2 regions of the Bradyrhizobium sp. ISRA464 genome follow, and region 1 is predicted to be linked to the other one. Evidence: predicted binding sites of a transcription regulator. Region 1 holds the regulator's gene; the other holds the start of a gene.
What was found. The regulator PhoB, encoded in region 1, activates phosphate uptake and scavenging genes when phosphate is short. The targets are predictions, from matches to a motif close to TGTCATNNANCTGTCAT.
Positions count from the first base shown of each region.

Region 2: the regulator PhoB is predicted to act here: its motif matches at 3,768-3,784, upstream of MTX19_RS01550 (alkaline phosphatase D family protein).

Region 1 covers NZ_CP094526.1:930,047-937,530, reverse strand. Annotated here, with positions in the region: gene MTX19_RS04355 (Hsp33 family molecular chaperone) at 1-799, opposite strand, end outside; gene argF (ornithine carbamoyltransferase) at 950-1,876, opposite strand; gene MTX19_RS04345 (aspartate aminotransferase family protein) at 1,876-3,084, opposite strand; gene MTX19_RS04340 (GcrA family cell cycle regulator) at 3,569-4,081, shown strand; gene phoB (phosphate regulon transcriptional regulator PhoB) at 4,180-4,890, opposite strand; gene phoU (phosphate signaling complex protein PhoU) at 4,949-5,668, opposite strand; gene pstB (phosphate ABC transporter ATP-binding protein PstB) at 5,680-6,498, opposite strand; gene pstA (phosphate ABC transporter permease PstA) at 6,495-7,340, opposite strand; gene pstC (phosphate ABC transporter permease subunit PstC) at 7,345-7,484, opposite strand, start outside.
Region 2 covers NZ_CP094526.1:318,358-325,841, forward strand. Annotated here, with positions in the region: gene MTX19_RS01540 (hypothetical protein) at 1-932, shown strand, start outside; gene MTX19_RS01545 (N-acetylmuramoyl-L-alanine amidase) at 996-1,904, opposite strand; gene MTX19_RS01550 (alkaline phosphatase D family protein) at 2,142-3,704, opposite strand; gene MTX19_RS01555 (TAXI family TRAP transporter solute-binding subunit) at 4,016-5,428, opposite strand; gene MTX19_RS01560 (4a-hydroxytetrahydrobiopterin dehydratase) at 5,640-5,945, shown strand; gene MTX19_RS01565 (YkvA family protein) at 6,178-6,555, shown strand; gene MTX19_RS01570 (NADPH:quinone oxidoreductase family protein) at 6,638-7,484, opposite strand, start outside.

The DNA of each region.
Region 1 (7,484 bases):
ACAGGCGATAGAGCAGCCGCTCGCCGGAGAGGTCGGGATCGATCAGCTCGACGTCCTCGACGGTCGAGATCAGCGACTGTCCTTCGACCCAGGCGTCGTCCTCGGGCACGCTGTGCGCCTCGGTACCCTCCGGCGCGTCGCCGGGATGCAGATCGGCCTGCTTGGCGCGTTCCGGCGCCTTCGGCAGGAATTGCAGCATGATGCCGCCGGCGCGCCAGTGCAGCTTGCCACCCTCGCCGCCGCGCATCTCCTCGCCGACCGCAAGGCGGACCCGGGTCGGAATCTGCTCGGAGCGCAGGAAATACTCGTGCGCCGCGTCTTCCAGGCTGCCGCCCTCCAGCGCGACCAGCCCCTGATAGCGGCTCGTTTTCGAACCCTGGTCGATGGTCATCGCGAGATGGCCCTTGCCGAGCAGCTCACCCGAGGTGAGGCCCGGCTTGAGGCGGGTGGCATCGTAGCGCGCGTAGGCGCGCAGCCGGTCGGGCGCCCGGAAATCGACGATCAGCAGCGAGACCGGACCGTCGGTCCGGGTCTGCAGGATGAAGCGGCCCTCGAACTTGACGGATGAGCCGAGCAGCGTCGTCAGCACGATGGCCTCGCCCAGCAGCTTGCCCACCGGCGGCGGGTAATCGTGCTTGTGCAGGATCTCGTCGAGCGCGGGACCGAGCCGGGTCAGCCGTCCGCGCAGGTCGAGCGCGTCGACCTCGAAGGCCAGCACCGCGTCGTCAACCGGAATAGCCGATGGCGCGCGGGTCGGCGCCTCGGCAGCGATTTTGGTGTCGGGGGATTGTGGAACCATGGCGCTCTATCTGGGGTCTCGGACCGCAAAACGAAAGGGGCACACGCGCGACGCCTGAGCCCAAGCCTGATGAGCTCAAGTATTCGCGACAACTCACAGCAGCAGTTACTGCTCCCGGCGCGAGGCCGGGACGACAGCATTAAATGCGCGCTATGCGACCGCGTTAAAACACCAGGCCAAAATGCCCTTCTGCGCATGCAGGCGATTTTCCGCCTCGTCGAACACGACGGACTGCGGGCCGTCGATCACCTCGTCGGTGACCTCCTCGCCGCGATGCGCGGGCAGGCAGTGCATGAACAGCGCGTCGGGCTTGGCCAGCGACATCAGCTTTTCATTGACCTGGTAGGGCCTGAGCACGTTGTGGCGGTGCTCGCCCTCCTTGTCGCCCATCGACACCCAGGTGTCGGTGACGACGCAATCGGCGCCGCGGACCGCGGCTTCCGGATCGGTGCCGAGCACGATCGACGCGCCGGTGGTCTTGATCCAGTCGCGCATCGCCTTCTTCGGCGCGAGCTCCGGCGGGGTCGCCACGTTGAGATTGAACTTGAAGCGCTCGGCGGCATGCGCCCAGGAGGCCAGCACGTTGTTGTCGTCGCCGGTCCAGGCCACCGTCTTGCCCTCGATCGACCCGCGATTTTCCTCGAAGGTCATCAGGTCGGCCATCACCTGGCACGGATGCGAGCGACGCGTCAGCCCGTTGATCACGGGAACGGTGGCGTGCGCTGCAAGCTCCAGCAGCGCATCGTGGTTGAGGATGCGGATCATGATCGCGTCGACATAGCGCGACAGCACGCGCGCGGTGTCGGCGATGGTCTCGCCGCGGCCGAGCTGCATCTCGGCGCCGGTCAGCATGATCGATTCACCGCCGAGCTGGCGCATGCCGACGTCGAACGACACCCGCGTGCGGGTCGACGGGCGCTCGAAGATCATCGCGAGCGTCTTGCCTTCGAGCGGCTTCCTGCCCTTCTCGTGGGCCTTCAGCTTCGCCTTCATGGCGGCGCCGGCCGAGAGCATGTTGCGCAGCTCGGCGAGCGGCAATTCGTTAATGTCGAGGAAGTGGCGGACAGGCTTGCTCATCATCCTGCCGCCTTCTTCGGCTGTGCGGTCGCCAGCGCGGCACAGGCGCGCTCAAGGCTTCCGATCGCCTGGTCGATTTCGGCCTCGGTGACGATCAGGGGCGCCAGGAACCGGACGACGTTGTCGCCGGCGCCGACGGTGAGCAGCTTCTGCTCACGCAGCGCGGTGACGAGATCGCCCGAGGGCACCACGGCCTTGACGCCGATCAACAGGCCTTCGCCGCGCACGTCCGAAATCACGCCGGGATAGCGGTCGACGGCCGAGGCGAGCTTCTGCTTGAGCAGCAACGACATCTTCTGCACGTGATCGAAGAAGCCAGGCTTGAGCATGACGTCGAGCACGGCATTGGCCGCCGCCACCGCCAGCGGATTGCCGCCGAAGGTCGAGCCGTGCGAACCCGGCGCCATGCCAGCCGCGGCCTTTGCGCTCGCCAGCACGGCGCCGATTGGGAAGCCGCCGCCGAGCGCCTTCGCAAGCGACATCACGTCGGGCGTCACGCCGACGCGCTTGTAGGCGAACAGTTCGCCGGTGCGGCCCATGCCGGTCTGCACCTCGTCGAACGCAAGCAACAGGCCGTGCTCGTCGCAGAGCTGGCGCAACGCCTTGAAGAAGGCTTGCGGCGCCGAACGCACGCCGCCCTCGCCCTGCACCGGCTCGATCAGGATGCCGGCGGTGTGCGGCCCGATCGCCTTCTTCACCGCCTCGATGTCGCCGTGCGGAACCTGGTCGAAACCATCCATCGGCGGGCCGAAGCCCTCGAGATATTTGGCGGAACCGGTGGCGGCCAGCGTTCCGAGCGTGCGGCCATGGAACGCGCCCTCGAAGGTGATGATGCGGTAGCGCTCGGGATGCCCCTTGGAGAAGTGATAGTGGCGGACCAGCTTGATCACGCCTTCCATCGCTTCCGCGCCGGAATTGCAGAAGAACACGTAGTCGGCAAAGCTCTGCTCGCACAGCCGCGCGGCGAGCACCTCGCCGTCCGGGCTCTTGAACAGGTTCGACATGTGCCAGAGCTTGGTCGCCTGTTCCTGCAGCGCCTTGACCAGATGCGGATGCGCGTGCCCGAGCGCGTTGACCGCGACACCCGACGTGAAATCGAGGTAGCGGTCGCCGTTGGTTGCGATGAGCCAGGCGCCCTCGCCGCGTTCGAAGCCGAGATCGACCCTGGCGAAGACGGGAAGCAGATGCGACGTGGCGCTATTGGTCATGGCAATCACTGACGGGTTTGAGGCCGACAATTGCCGCGTGCCTTGACGCCAGCGCAGCAACGGCCAGCTTCGGAAAACAAAACGTGCCGCCTTTTCGGGCGGCACGTGGCGAACATTGTATGCTGCGGGCAGTCGCTGTCAATCGCCACGAAGTGACCTTCCTGCAATGCGAAACGCGCGCGATCCGGTGCATTCCGGTGAGGTGGAAAAGCCTCATTGCAATGCATAAGTGTGGGAACATGTGGACGCGTTGCCGCGGACTCTTGCGCCAGAGTCACGCCATATTGTAGCGTTTGGCCTGTCGGATACGACATCTCGTGCGGCAGTATTGGACCCTCTAAGTAGCTTTCGTTCTGCGTACACGTTCGGGCGCGAAACCGCGTCCGGCGAGGGCTAAGGGATTCTGACCGCAGGGATATTTGTCAGATTTGGCTCGCAGCGCCGCTCCAATGTCTGGCCGGCGCAAGGCGAAGGGAAGAATGCGATGACGGTATTGACCTGGTCCGATGATCGCGTCGAGCAGCTGAAGAAGCTCTGGGAGGCGGGCCTGTCGGCCAGCCAGATTGCGGCGGAACTCGGCAATGTGACGCGAAACGCCGTGATCGGCAAAGTGCATCGGCTTGGCCTGTCCGGCCGTGCCAAGGCCCCCTCCACGGCTGCCCCGCGGCAGCGCAAGGCCCGTCCCGCCCAACACATGATGCGGGTGGCGCGCCCGGTCTCGCGCGGCAACACCGCGCTCGCGCACGCCTTCGAGGTCGAGCTGGAGCCGGATCCGGTCGCCTATGACAATGTGGTGCCGATGAGCCAGCGGCTGTCGCTGCTCGAGCTGAGCGAGGCCACGTGTCACTGGCCGGTCGGCGACCCCTCGAGCCCCGAATTCTTCTTCTGCGGCGGCAAGGCGCTCACCGGCCTGCCCTATTGCGCGCATCACTCGCGTGTCGCCTACCAGCCGGCCGCCGATCGGCGCCGCCCGGCCAACAAACCGCCGACACGGTAAACACAGCTCATAAAACGAAATCCCCGCGCAAGCGGGGATTTTTTATGCCTGCAGAGTCTGGTGATGTGTCCCGGCAGGCGCCGCGACGACACTCACGCTTACTGCTGCGGCTCGGCCTTGGCGAAGCGGTCGTCCAGCGCATAGCCGGCGCCGCGCACGGTGCGGATCGGATCCTGCTCGCGGCCGGGATTGAGCAGCTTGCGCAGCCGGCCGATATGCACGTCGACGGTCCGCTCGTCGATATAGATGTCGCGGCCCCAGACGCTGTCGAGCAGCTGCTCGCGGCTGAACACGCGGCCGGGATGCTCGAGGAAGAACTCGAGCAGGCGATACTCGGTCGGCCCGAGATCGATCGGACGGCCCGAGCGCGCCACGCGGCGCTTCTCGCGGTCGAGTTCGATGTCGCCATAGGTCAGCACGGTCGCGAGCCGCTCGGGGCTCGCGCGGCGCAACAGGCCCTTCACGCGCGCCAGCAGCTCCGGCACCGAGAACGGCTTGACGATGTAATCGTCGGCGCCGGTGGCGAGACCGCGCACCCGCTCGCTCTCCTCGCCGCGCGCGGTCAGCATGATGATCGGAAGCTGCTTGGTCTCGGGGCGCGCGCGCAGGCGGCGGCACAATTCGATGCCGGAAAGGCCCGGCAGCATCCAGTCAAGCACCACGAGATCGGGAATACGCTCCTTCAGCCTTGTGTCGGCATCGTCGCCGCGCCCGACCGTTTCGACGTCGTAGCCTTCCGCGTCGAGGTTGTAGCGCAACAACGTCGTCAGCGCTTCCTCGTCTTCGACTACCAGAATGCGTGCGCTCATCGGTCTATGTTCTTTCTCTGTGTTGATCCGTTGCCCGGACGCGAACCAAGCACCTCAGCTAGCCGTTGCCCGGCACCGTCGTGGCAAAGGTGGTCATGTCGCCCTTCGGTCGCTTGTCGGTGATCTGCTGGCCTTCGATCATGTAGAACACGGTTTCGGCGATATTGGTGGCGTGGTCGCCGATGCGTTCGATGTTCTTGGCACAGAACATCAGATGGATGCAGAACGAGATGTTGCGCGGGTCCTCCATCATGTAGGTGAGCAGTTCGCGGAACAGCGAGGTGCAGATCGCGTCGACCTCCTCGTCGCCTTTCCAGACGGTCATCGCAGCCGGCAGGTCGTGTGCGGCGTAGGCGTCGAGCACCGACTTGACCTGCGACAGCACGAGGTCGGTCATGTGCTCGAGGCCGCGGATCAGCTTCAGCGGCTGGAAATCGCTCTCCAGCGCCGCGACGCGCTTGCCCATGTTCTTGGCGAGGTCACCGATCCGCTCGAGATCCGTGGCCACCCGCATCGCGCCGACGATCTCGCGCAGGTCGATCGCCATCGGCTGGCGGCGCGCGATCGTCAGCACCGCGCGCTCCTCGATGATGCGCTGCAGACCGTCGATCTCGACGTCGGCGGCGACGACGCGCTTGCCGAGCGCGACGTCGCGGCGGATCAGCGCGTCGACGGACTCGGTGATCATGCGCTCGGCGAGGCCGCCCATCTCGGCGACCAGGCGGGTGAGTTCCTGCAGATCGCTGTCGAATGCCTTGGCGGTATGTTCAGAAGCCATCGCGTGTCTCCTCAGCCGAACCGGCCGGTGATGTAGTCCTGGGTGCGTCGATCGCTCGGCGAGGTGAAGATCTTGTTGGTGTCGTCGAACTCGATCAGTTCGCCAAGATACATGAAGGCGGTCTTGTCGGACACGCGCGCCGCCTGCTGCATGTTGTGGGTGACGATCGCGATCGTGTAGTCCTCGGACAATTCCTGGATCAGCTCCTCGACCTTGGCGGTCGAGATCGGGTCGAGCGCCGAGCACGGCTCGTCGAACAGGATCACCTCGGGCCGCACCGCGACCGTGCGGGCGATGCACAGGCGCTGCTGCTGTCCGCCCGAGAGCGAGAGGCCCGAAGCGTTCAGCTTGTCCTTGACCTCGTTCCACAGCGCACCGCCGCGCAGCGCCTTCTCGACGCGGTCGTCCATCTCGGACTTCGAGATCTTCTCGTAGAGACGGATGCCGAAGGCGATGTTCTCGTAGATCGTCATCGGGAACGGCGTCGGTTTCTGGAACACCATGCCGACCCGCGCGCGCAACAGGTTGAGGTCGAGCTTGGGGTCGAGGATGTTGGTCTGGTCCAGCATCAACTGGCCGACGGCACGCTGGCCCGGATAGAGGTCATACATCCGGTTGAAGATGCGCAGCAGCGTCGACTTGCCACAGCCCGACGGACCGATGAACGCCGTGACGCGGTTGGTGCCCAGCGTCAGGTTGATGTTCTTCAGCGCGTGGTGCTCGCCGTAATAGAAGTTGAGGTTGCGCACCGTGACTTTCGGCGGTGCCTCCGGAAGCGGCACCTGGGGAACGTGGCTCGCGACAGTCGTCGAAACGGAAAGCTCGGTCATTTTGCGGCCCTTTCGGCACCGAGGATACGCGCGCCAATGTTGAGCGCGAGCACGGTGATGGTGATGAGCAATGCACCGCTCCACGCCAACTCCTTCCAGTAGGCGTAGGGGCTTTGCACGAAGTTGTTGATGGTCACCGGCAGGTTGGCCATCGTGCTGGTCAGGCTCAGGCTGAAGAACTGGTTCGACAGCGCGGTGAACAGCAGCGGCGCGGTTTCGCCGGCGACGCGGGCGGTGGCCAGCAGCACGCCGGTGATCAGACCCGATCGGGCGGCACGATAGGCGATCCGCTTGATCACCAGCGAGCGCGGCAGGCCGAGCGCGGAAGCCGCCTCACGCAGCGGGTTGGGCACCAGCAGCAGCATGTCCTCGGTGGTGCGCAGCACGACCGGGATCACGATCACGGCGAGCGCCAGCGCGCCGGCGATCGCCGAGAAGCCGCGCATCGGCACCACCACGGCGCCATAGATGAACAGGCCGATGATGATCGAGGGCGCGCTGAGCAGGATGTCGTTGATGAAGCGGATCACCGAGGTGAGCTTGTCATGCCGGCCGTATTCGGCAAGGTAGGTGCCGGCGAACAGGCCGAGCGGCGCGCCGATGCCGACCCCGATCACCGTCATGATGATCGAGCCGACGATGGCGTTGAGCAGGCCGCCCTCGGTCGAGCCCGGCGGCGGCGTGTTCTGGGTGAAGAGCTGCACGCTCAGGCCCGCGACGCCGTTGTAGAGCAGCGTGAACAGGATCAGCGCCAGCCAGGTGACGCCGAACAGCGCGGCGCCGATGCACAAGGCGCGGACGACGATGTCACTGCGGCGGCGTGATTTGTAGATCGGGTTCATGGCGTCACTTCCCCGCTTTCTTTTCCAGCCGCAGCAGCATCAGCCGCGCTCCGGCCAGCACGAAGAAGGTCAGCACGAACAGGAGCAGGCCGAGCAGGATCAGGCCGGACTGGTGCAGGCCGTCGCTCTCGGCGAATTCGGAGG
Region 2 (7,484 bases), 610 kb from region 1:
TGCGCCAGCGCCGCGCACAGATCGATGCCAATCAACCGCTCCCCAACTTGCCGGGCCAGGCCCTCTACGTTGCCCGCATCGAAATGATGAGCGCATACAAGGATCTCACCGACGCGCTTCCGTCCAGAATCGGAAGGCCCAACAGATTCGGAATCCCCCCGGCATATTTTGACGCCGACAATGAGCCGCTGTTCGATGAGTACAGGAAGCTCTTTGACATCATGGAGGCCCCGCCCGCCAGCGCGCAAAGATCGGATACACCACTCAAGGACGTTGTCGATCTGGCGACTGCGATTGCGCGCGCCAAGGGCCTGGATACCGCGAATGCCGCCGCGGCGGGCCGTATCAGCCTCGGCCTTTTCTTTGCCGAGACGGGTGGCAAGCAAAATGCAGGAAATGCGCGCTCGAACACATACAAGGGGAGTCTGCAGACCGGTCCGTCCGAAGATCGAAGCGGTCGAAGGAAGTGGGCAGCCATAAAGGGATCAATCGCAGCCCTCGACCCTGCACTGAGCCGCCGCGACGACAAGGAAGAAGCGCGGGTCGGCAATCTGGATCATCGGTTCAATCACTGGACCGCCGTGCGAGACGCCCTCATGAACGCACACGCGGATATTTTCCCGGAGGTCCCGGCGATCCTGAAAGCCTTGCCTGACACGATCGATCAAATGAAGCTCTTTGAGCTTATCCAGATCATTCCCACGCCGACCAGGGCCGCACTCAGCTCGGGCAACCTCGTCGGCTACAGAATTTCCGATGCCAGGATCATGCGATACCTGCGGAACAACAGCATCTTCGCCTTCGGTCGGGCCGACAGGGCAAGGACATCCGCGACCTTCCGCGAAATCCTCGATGCCATGTGGCTTTTCAACGCCAAGTTTGAGCAAGCGCTTGCCAAATTCAAGGAGATCAAGGCGGGCAAGCAGGGCTGACATCGGCAGGTGCCAATCGGATCGCGTTTCGCTGAGGTGCTCGGGCGGTGCGTCACAGGGCGATCAGAGCGGGCCGAGGATGGCCCATCGCGGCTCGCAGAATTCCTTGACGGCGGCCGCGACGCTGCTGCTGATCATGTTCTGCCGTTCGGGCGAGTCCATCTCGAGCTCCTCGTCCCGGTTGATGATCGAGCCCGCCTCCAGCAACACGGCGGGCATCCGGGTCTTTCGCAGCACGATGAGCTCATCATAGCTGTAGACGCCGGTCTCCTTGTTCAGCAGCGGGTGCTGATAGCGACCCATGATGGGTTGCGTATATTGTTCGGCATAATGAAGCCCCTCGGCCTTTAATTCCTTGCCGATCAGTTCGGCGAACGAGAGGCTCGTCTTGAAGTCCGGATTGTCGCGGGAGACGAAGATGGAGTACCCGCTGAACCGATCGCTGTAATGGCTTTTCTTGCCCTCGAAATCCCAGTCCTCGAGCAATTTGTTGGGCACGGAGTCATGGTGGATCGACAGGAGGAGATCTGTGCGCAGATCATTGGCTGCGGCCACTCGTTTGAAGAGGCTGGGTCTGGCCTTGCCCTCAGTCACAAGGAGTCTGGTTTCGGCAAAGCCTTCGGCCTTCAATTTCTCGTCGATCAGCCGGGCAAGGCGCAGGTTGAAGATGTACTCGGCGACATTGCGAGCGCTGATCGCGCCCTCCGATTCAGCCGTATGCCCCACATCGAGAACCACCCGGAATGTCGAGGGATCGCATTTTGCCGAGGCCGGTTTGAGAGCGGAACGAGGCAGGACGGCCGGCCCGAGTGCGGCAAGCCGTGTAGCGTGGGGCTTTGGTGAGACGCTGTGCCTTGCCGACTTGGCCGGCCTTGCCGACTTCACGCGCTTTGGCGAGCCGGCGTGCTTTGACGAGCTCTTGAAGATACGCGGCAGCCAGCCGGCATCGCTGGCTTCGATCGGCAGCAGCACGAACACTGCTATGGCGACGACAATCAGGCGGCAAGGCCGAGATCCCGCGACGATGCCACCGAGCACACGAATGGACTCGCAGCGCCTCATGCTCCGCCCCTCCGGGCCCCCAGCATAACGGCTCTGATATCGATACCGGAACGGGCCGGTGACGTCCACCCCCGGTCAATCGCGTCGCCCTGGCCTTGGGTCAGGGCGTCCGGGAAAGGGCGCGGTTCCGTAGTGGATGCGAGCGGACTACACCGACTTCGGATCGAGCGTGATCGACCACAATTCGGCGTCGGCACGATCGCGCAGGCTCACCGTCATCTGTCCGCTCTTGCCGTCGATCTTGACGTGACCGAAGAACTGCATGCCGGCCGACGGCGGCAGGTTCTGGTTCGCTTCGCCCGGCGCCTTCACGAACTTCACTTCGGGGCCGAACGTGTTGTCGAGTTCGTTCGGACCGAACGTGCCGGCATGCAGCGGGCCGGAGACGAATTCCCAGAACGGATCGAACTCCTGGAACTGCGCCTTGTTCGGGTTGTAGTAGTGCGCGGCGGCGTAGTGCACGTCGGCGGTCAGCCACACCGTGTTGACGATTCCAGCGGTCTTGATGAAGCGCAGGATGTCGGCGATCTCGAGCTCGCGGCCGCGTGCCGGACCGTCGCCCTGCGCGAAGGCTTCCGAACCCTTCTTGTTGGCCGCGTCGTCATAGACGAGGAGGGAGAGCGGCATGTCGGAGGCGATCACCTTCCAGGTGGCGCGCGAGTTGAGCAAGCCGCGCTTCAGCCAGGCGAGCTGGTCGGGCCCGAGGAAATAGGCGTCGGGACCATAGGTCTCCTGCAGGTTCGGGCCGTTGGGGCCGCGATAGCTGCGCTCGTCGAGCATGAAGACGTCGAGCAGCGGGCCGTAGCTCAACGTGCGGTAGACCCGGCCCGGCTCGACGATGCTCTCGCGCATCGGATACATCTCGTGGAAGGCACGGGCCGAACGCGCGGCAAGCAGCATGATGTCGCGCTCCTTGTAGGCGTCGGGCAGTTGCTTCGACAGCGACCAGTTGTTCATCACTTCGTGATCGTCCCACTGCACGAAGATCGGCACTTCGGCATTGAAGGCGCGCAGATTCTCGTCGAGGAAATTATATTTGTGGGCGGCGCGGAATTCGTTGAGCGTCTCGGCGACCTTGGCCTTTTCCGGAATTGTGATGTTCTTCCAGATCTTGCCGTCGGGCTGCTTCTGCTCGGCCGTGACGATGCCGTCGGCATAGATGGTGTCGCCGGAATGCAGGAAGAAATCCGGCTTGTGCTTCTTCATGGCGGAGAAGGTGACCATACCGCCGTCATCGGGATTGATGCCCCAGCCCTGGCCGGCCACGTCGCCGCCCCACACGAAGGAGACGTCGCGGCGATCGCTTGGCGCGGTGCGGAAGCGGCCGATCACCGGCTCGCCTGCGATGTCGATGTGGGAGAGATCGCGGAAGCGAACGCGATAGAAGATGTCCTGGCCGGAGGGCAGGTTCTCCAGCAGCATCTTGGCGGTGAAGTCGCTCTCCGGCAGCGCTGCGATCGGCGGCAGCGTGCGCGCATCCTTGAACGATTCCGTGGTCGCGACCTCGACCATCATCTGCGACGGGCGATCGGCCCGGGCCCAGACCACGCCGCCGTCGACGCCGACGTCGCCGGACTGCACACCATGGGTGATCGCCGGCCGGTCGGCGCCGCGGGAGAGATAAGGCATCGCAATGACGCCGGCCCCGGTCGCTGCCGCGGTGGACAGGAAACGTCGGCGAGTGATCTTGCGCGAAAACCGGATCGTCATGGGGGCCTCCAGGAACAGGACGCGACACTGCGCCGCAAGCTGGCAAAGACCTAGAAAAATTCCATGACGGAGAGATTACAGGGAGTGGCTGCGCGCGGGAGAACTGCGACGTGCCTCGTGAGGTGAGCACGTCTGTCAGGCTCCCTCTCCCGCTTGCGGGGGAGGGTGGGGTGGGGGCTCTCTCCGCGAATGATGCCGCGGAGAGAGCCCCCACCCGCCGCGCTACGCGCGTCGGCCTAAGAGCGAGCTTCGCTCGTCTCGACCCCGCAAGCGGGAGAGGCGGAATGAGTTCGCGGAGAGGGAGTCGTCCCTTATGCCGAGCCCGCCGCGCGGAACTGGGTGGCGGCGCGCTGCAGGTTCTGCGGCATGCTCATCAACAGCGCCTTGCGGTCGGCGACCGCGTTGTGGAACTGCTCGAGCGCGATGTTGAACGCGGTCAGCGTGCCCTGTTCGATCGCGCCACGCTCGAAGCACACCAGCGTGTCGCGCAGGATGTCGTCGGCCTCCGCCTGCATCTGGTCGAGCTCATCGGTCGAATCGCTGCGCCGCGCAGCCTTCAGCATGTCCAGCAGGCGATCGCGCTGCGAGGTGTTGGTGTTGCGTTCGTCCTGCTTGAGATAGCCGGCGAACCACGCGCCGGCCGAGCCCATCGCCGAGAGCGCCATCAGGCTCCACCAGATGTAATCGCTGTAGCGGTCGAGGAAGGTCTTTTCCTCGCCATCGACGAAGGCGGCGGCGCCCGGATGCACCGGGATGACGGCGTCCTTGTCGGTGTCGGGGGTCTCGATCTTGGCGGCGAGCGGGAAATCGCTCTTCAGCGACTGCCGAATCGAGAACAATTGCCGCGTAAACGCTGCCACCGTCGATTCCGATAGGCCTTTGCGGGCGACGATGTGATGCGAGAAGCTGATGGTCTTGACCTCGTCCTCCGGCCGGTCGGCTGAGCCGAGCGAGCCGGCGGGGATTTCCGAGGCTTCATAGGCCGGATGGTTCTGCGCGATCGCCTCGGAGGCATCGATGGCGAGGAAGGTCGGCTCGTTGCCGTCATGGGCCGATGCCGCGATCGCGTCGATCGTGATCTTGCTGTTGGCGGGACCTGCGGCGAGATAGGCGTCGGCCTTCTGGTTGCGGATCGCCTCGACCGCCTCATTGACCGGGAACTGGACGATATCGACCTTCATCGGGTCGATGCCATATTGCACCAGGATCATCTTGAGCAGATTGACGTTGGCCTGGGTACGGCCAACGACGCCGATCTTGTGGCCGGCAAGCTGCGCGATCTTGGTGATCTTCGGGCCCTTCCGCCGCTTGCCTTTCGCCGCGGGTGGAACCCACATCACCACGACATTCTTGCGCAGCGTCGCAACCGCCTGCGCGTTCTTCGGCGCTTCGAGATCGCCGCGGATGATGGCGAGATCGGCCTTGCCGTCGGCGAGCACCTGCGCGCTCGCCGGAGCGCCATCGGTTTGCATCGGGCGAAGCTTGACCTGGCTATTCGCCTGGTTGTTGAAAGCCTGGGCCAGTGTCTGCACCAGCTTGACATCGTCGCTGTTGGGCGGGCCGACCGCGATGCGCAGCGTCACCGGCCGCATCGCGAAATAATAGCCTGCAGCCAGCGTGCCGATGATGGCGAGCACACCCGCGATCAGCACGAATGTCAGCCGTTGCCGCGCAGAACGGGGCGGCTTCGGCAATATGTCGGCGGGGCCAGTGCCGTTGGTCATCGATCTCGCAAACAAAAGCTTGGGGCTCAATCTCAAAAGGGCCGGCGCGCATACATCCCTGATTTGTAGCAAATTCCGGGGACGGCCGACGTTACATCTCCGTCATGGTTAGCAGCGGCGATAGGACGCAATTTCGGCCTTAATTTCGGCGTGGATCCCATCCCGCAGGCCGGCCGTTAGGTTAAGGTTGGGGCCAAACAGGAGGGCTGTCATGGTGGAATTGCTGTCGGCGGAAGCAAGGAAGGCCGCGCTCTGGGAATTGGCCGGCTGGGCGGAGATGCCTGGCCGTGCGGCCATCACAAAGACCTTCGTGTTCAAGGACTTCAACGAAGCTTTTGGCTTTATGTGTCGCGCGGCCCTGGTCGCGGAAAAGAACGACCATCATCCTGAATGGAAGAACGTCTACAAGACGGTCGAGGTCATGCTGGCGACCCACGAGGTCGGCGGGGTGACCAAACGCGACATCGAGCTCGCCAAGGCCATGAACGCGATCGCAAGGCAGCTCGGGGTGAGCTGACTTTGTCAGTCCTCATGGTGAGGAGCGCGGAACGCGCGTCTCTGGAGGATGCTGCACATCGCCAGGCGAACCATGAGGCCCAGGCCTGCATCCTTCGAGACGCCGCTTCGCGGCTCCTCAGGATGAGGGGTCAGGGCGTTGACGATGCAGCACGCCTTGCGGCGGCCGTCTGACATCACCAGATTCGCACCGAACGTCGCCCGACTGCTGCGCGGCGTCGAGGAGCCTTGCGATGGCATCGACCGAACACAGCGTGGGATTCGAGCCCGCCGATCGGCTGGCCCAGGATCGCGAAAGCGTGCGCCGCCGCTTCTGGATCAAGTTCAAGAAGGTGGTGGCGCGGCTGCCTTTCGCCGAGGATCTGCTCGCGGCCTATTACTGCGCCTTCGATCGCCAGACGCCGCGCCATGTGCAGGCGGCGCTGCTTGGCGCCATCGCCTATTTCATCCTGCCGTTCGACTTCATTCCCGACATGATGCCGATCCTCGGCTTCACCGACGATGCGGCGGTGCTCGCGACCGCGATCCGCATGGTGGCAAGCCACATCACGCCCGAGCATCGCGAGGCCGCGCGTGCCGCGCTGAAACGCGCCACGCTGAGCGAGGAGTAAGCGCCGCGTAGCCCGGATGAAGCCAACGGGGCGCGCGTTCGCGCGACCCGTTGGCTTTCATCCGAGGCTACGCGATCTCTTCTCAGCTTCCCGGATGCAGGATCACCTTGCCCATCGCCTTGCGGCCGGCGAGCACCTTCAGGGCTTCCGCGGTCTGCGACAGCGGGAAGGTGCGGTCGACATGCGATGAGATCTTGCCTTCCGCGGTCCACTGCACGAGCTTCTCGAGGTTCTTGCGGTTCTTCTCCGGATTCTGCCGCGCCCATGCGCCCCAGAACACGCCTCTGATGTCGCAGCCCTTCAGGAGCGCGAGGTTGAGCGGGATCTTCGGGATCTCGCCGGCGGCAAAGCCGATCACCAGGAAGCGGCCTTCCCACGCGGTCGAGCGCAGCGCAGCTTCGGCGTAAGCGCCGCCGACCGGATCGAACACGATGTCGGCGCCCTTGCCGCCGGTCAGCTTGCGCAGACCTTCCTTCAAATCTTCCTTGGCGTAGTTCAGCGTCAGCTCGGCGCCGTGCTGCTTGGCGAATTCGAGCTTCTCGTCCGACGAGGCGCAGGCGATCACCTTCAGGCCCATCAGTTTGCCGAGTTCGCAAGCGGCAAGTCCGGTGCCGCCGGCGGCGCCGAGCACCGCGAGCGTCTCGCCCGGCTTCGGGCTCGCGCGATCTTCCAGCGCATGCAGCGCGGTGCCGTAGATGATGATGATGCCGGCGGCGCGGTCATAGTCGAGATTGTCGGGGATCTTCACGATCGCATTCGCCGGCAGCGCGATCTTGTCGCGCGCGCCGTTATGGCCGCAGGACGCCACGACGCGGTCGCCGGGCTTGAGATCGGTGACGCCTTCGCCGACGCTCTCGATCACGCCTGCGACTTCCGCAGCCGGCGAGAACGGGAACGGCGGCTTGATCTGATACTTGCCCTGGATCATC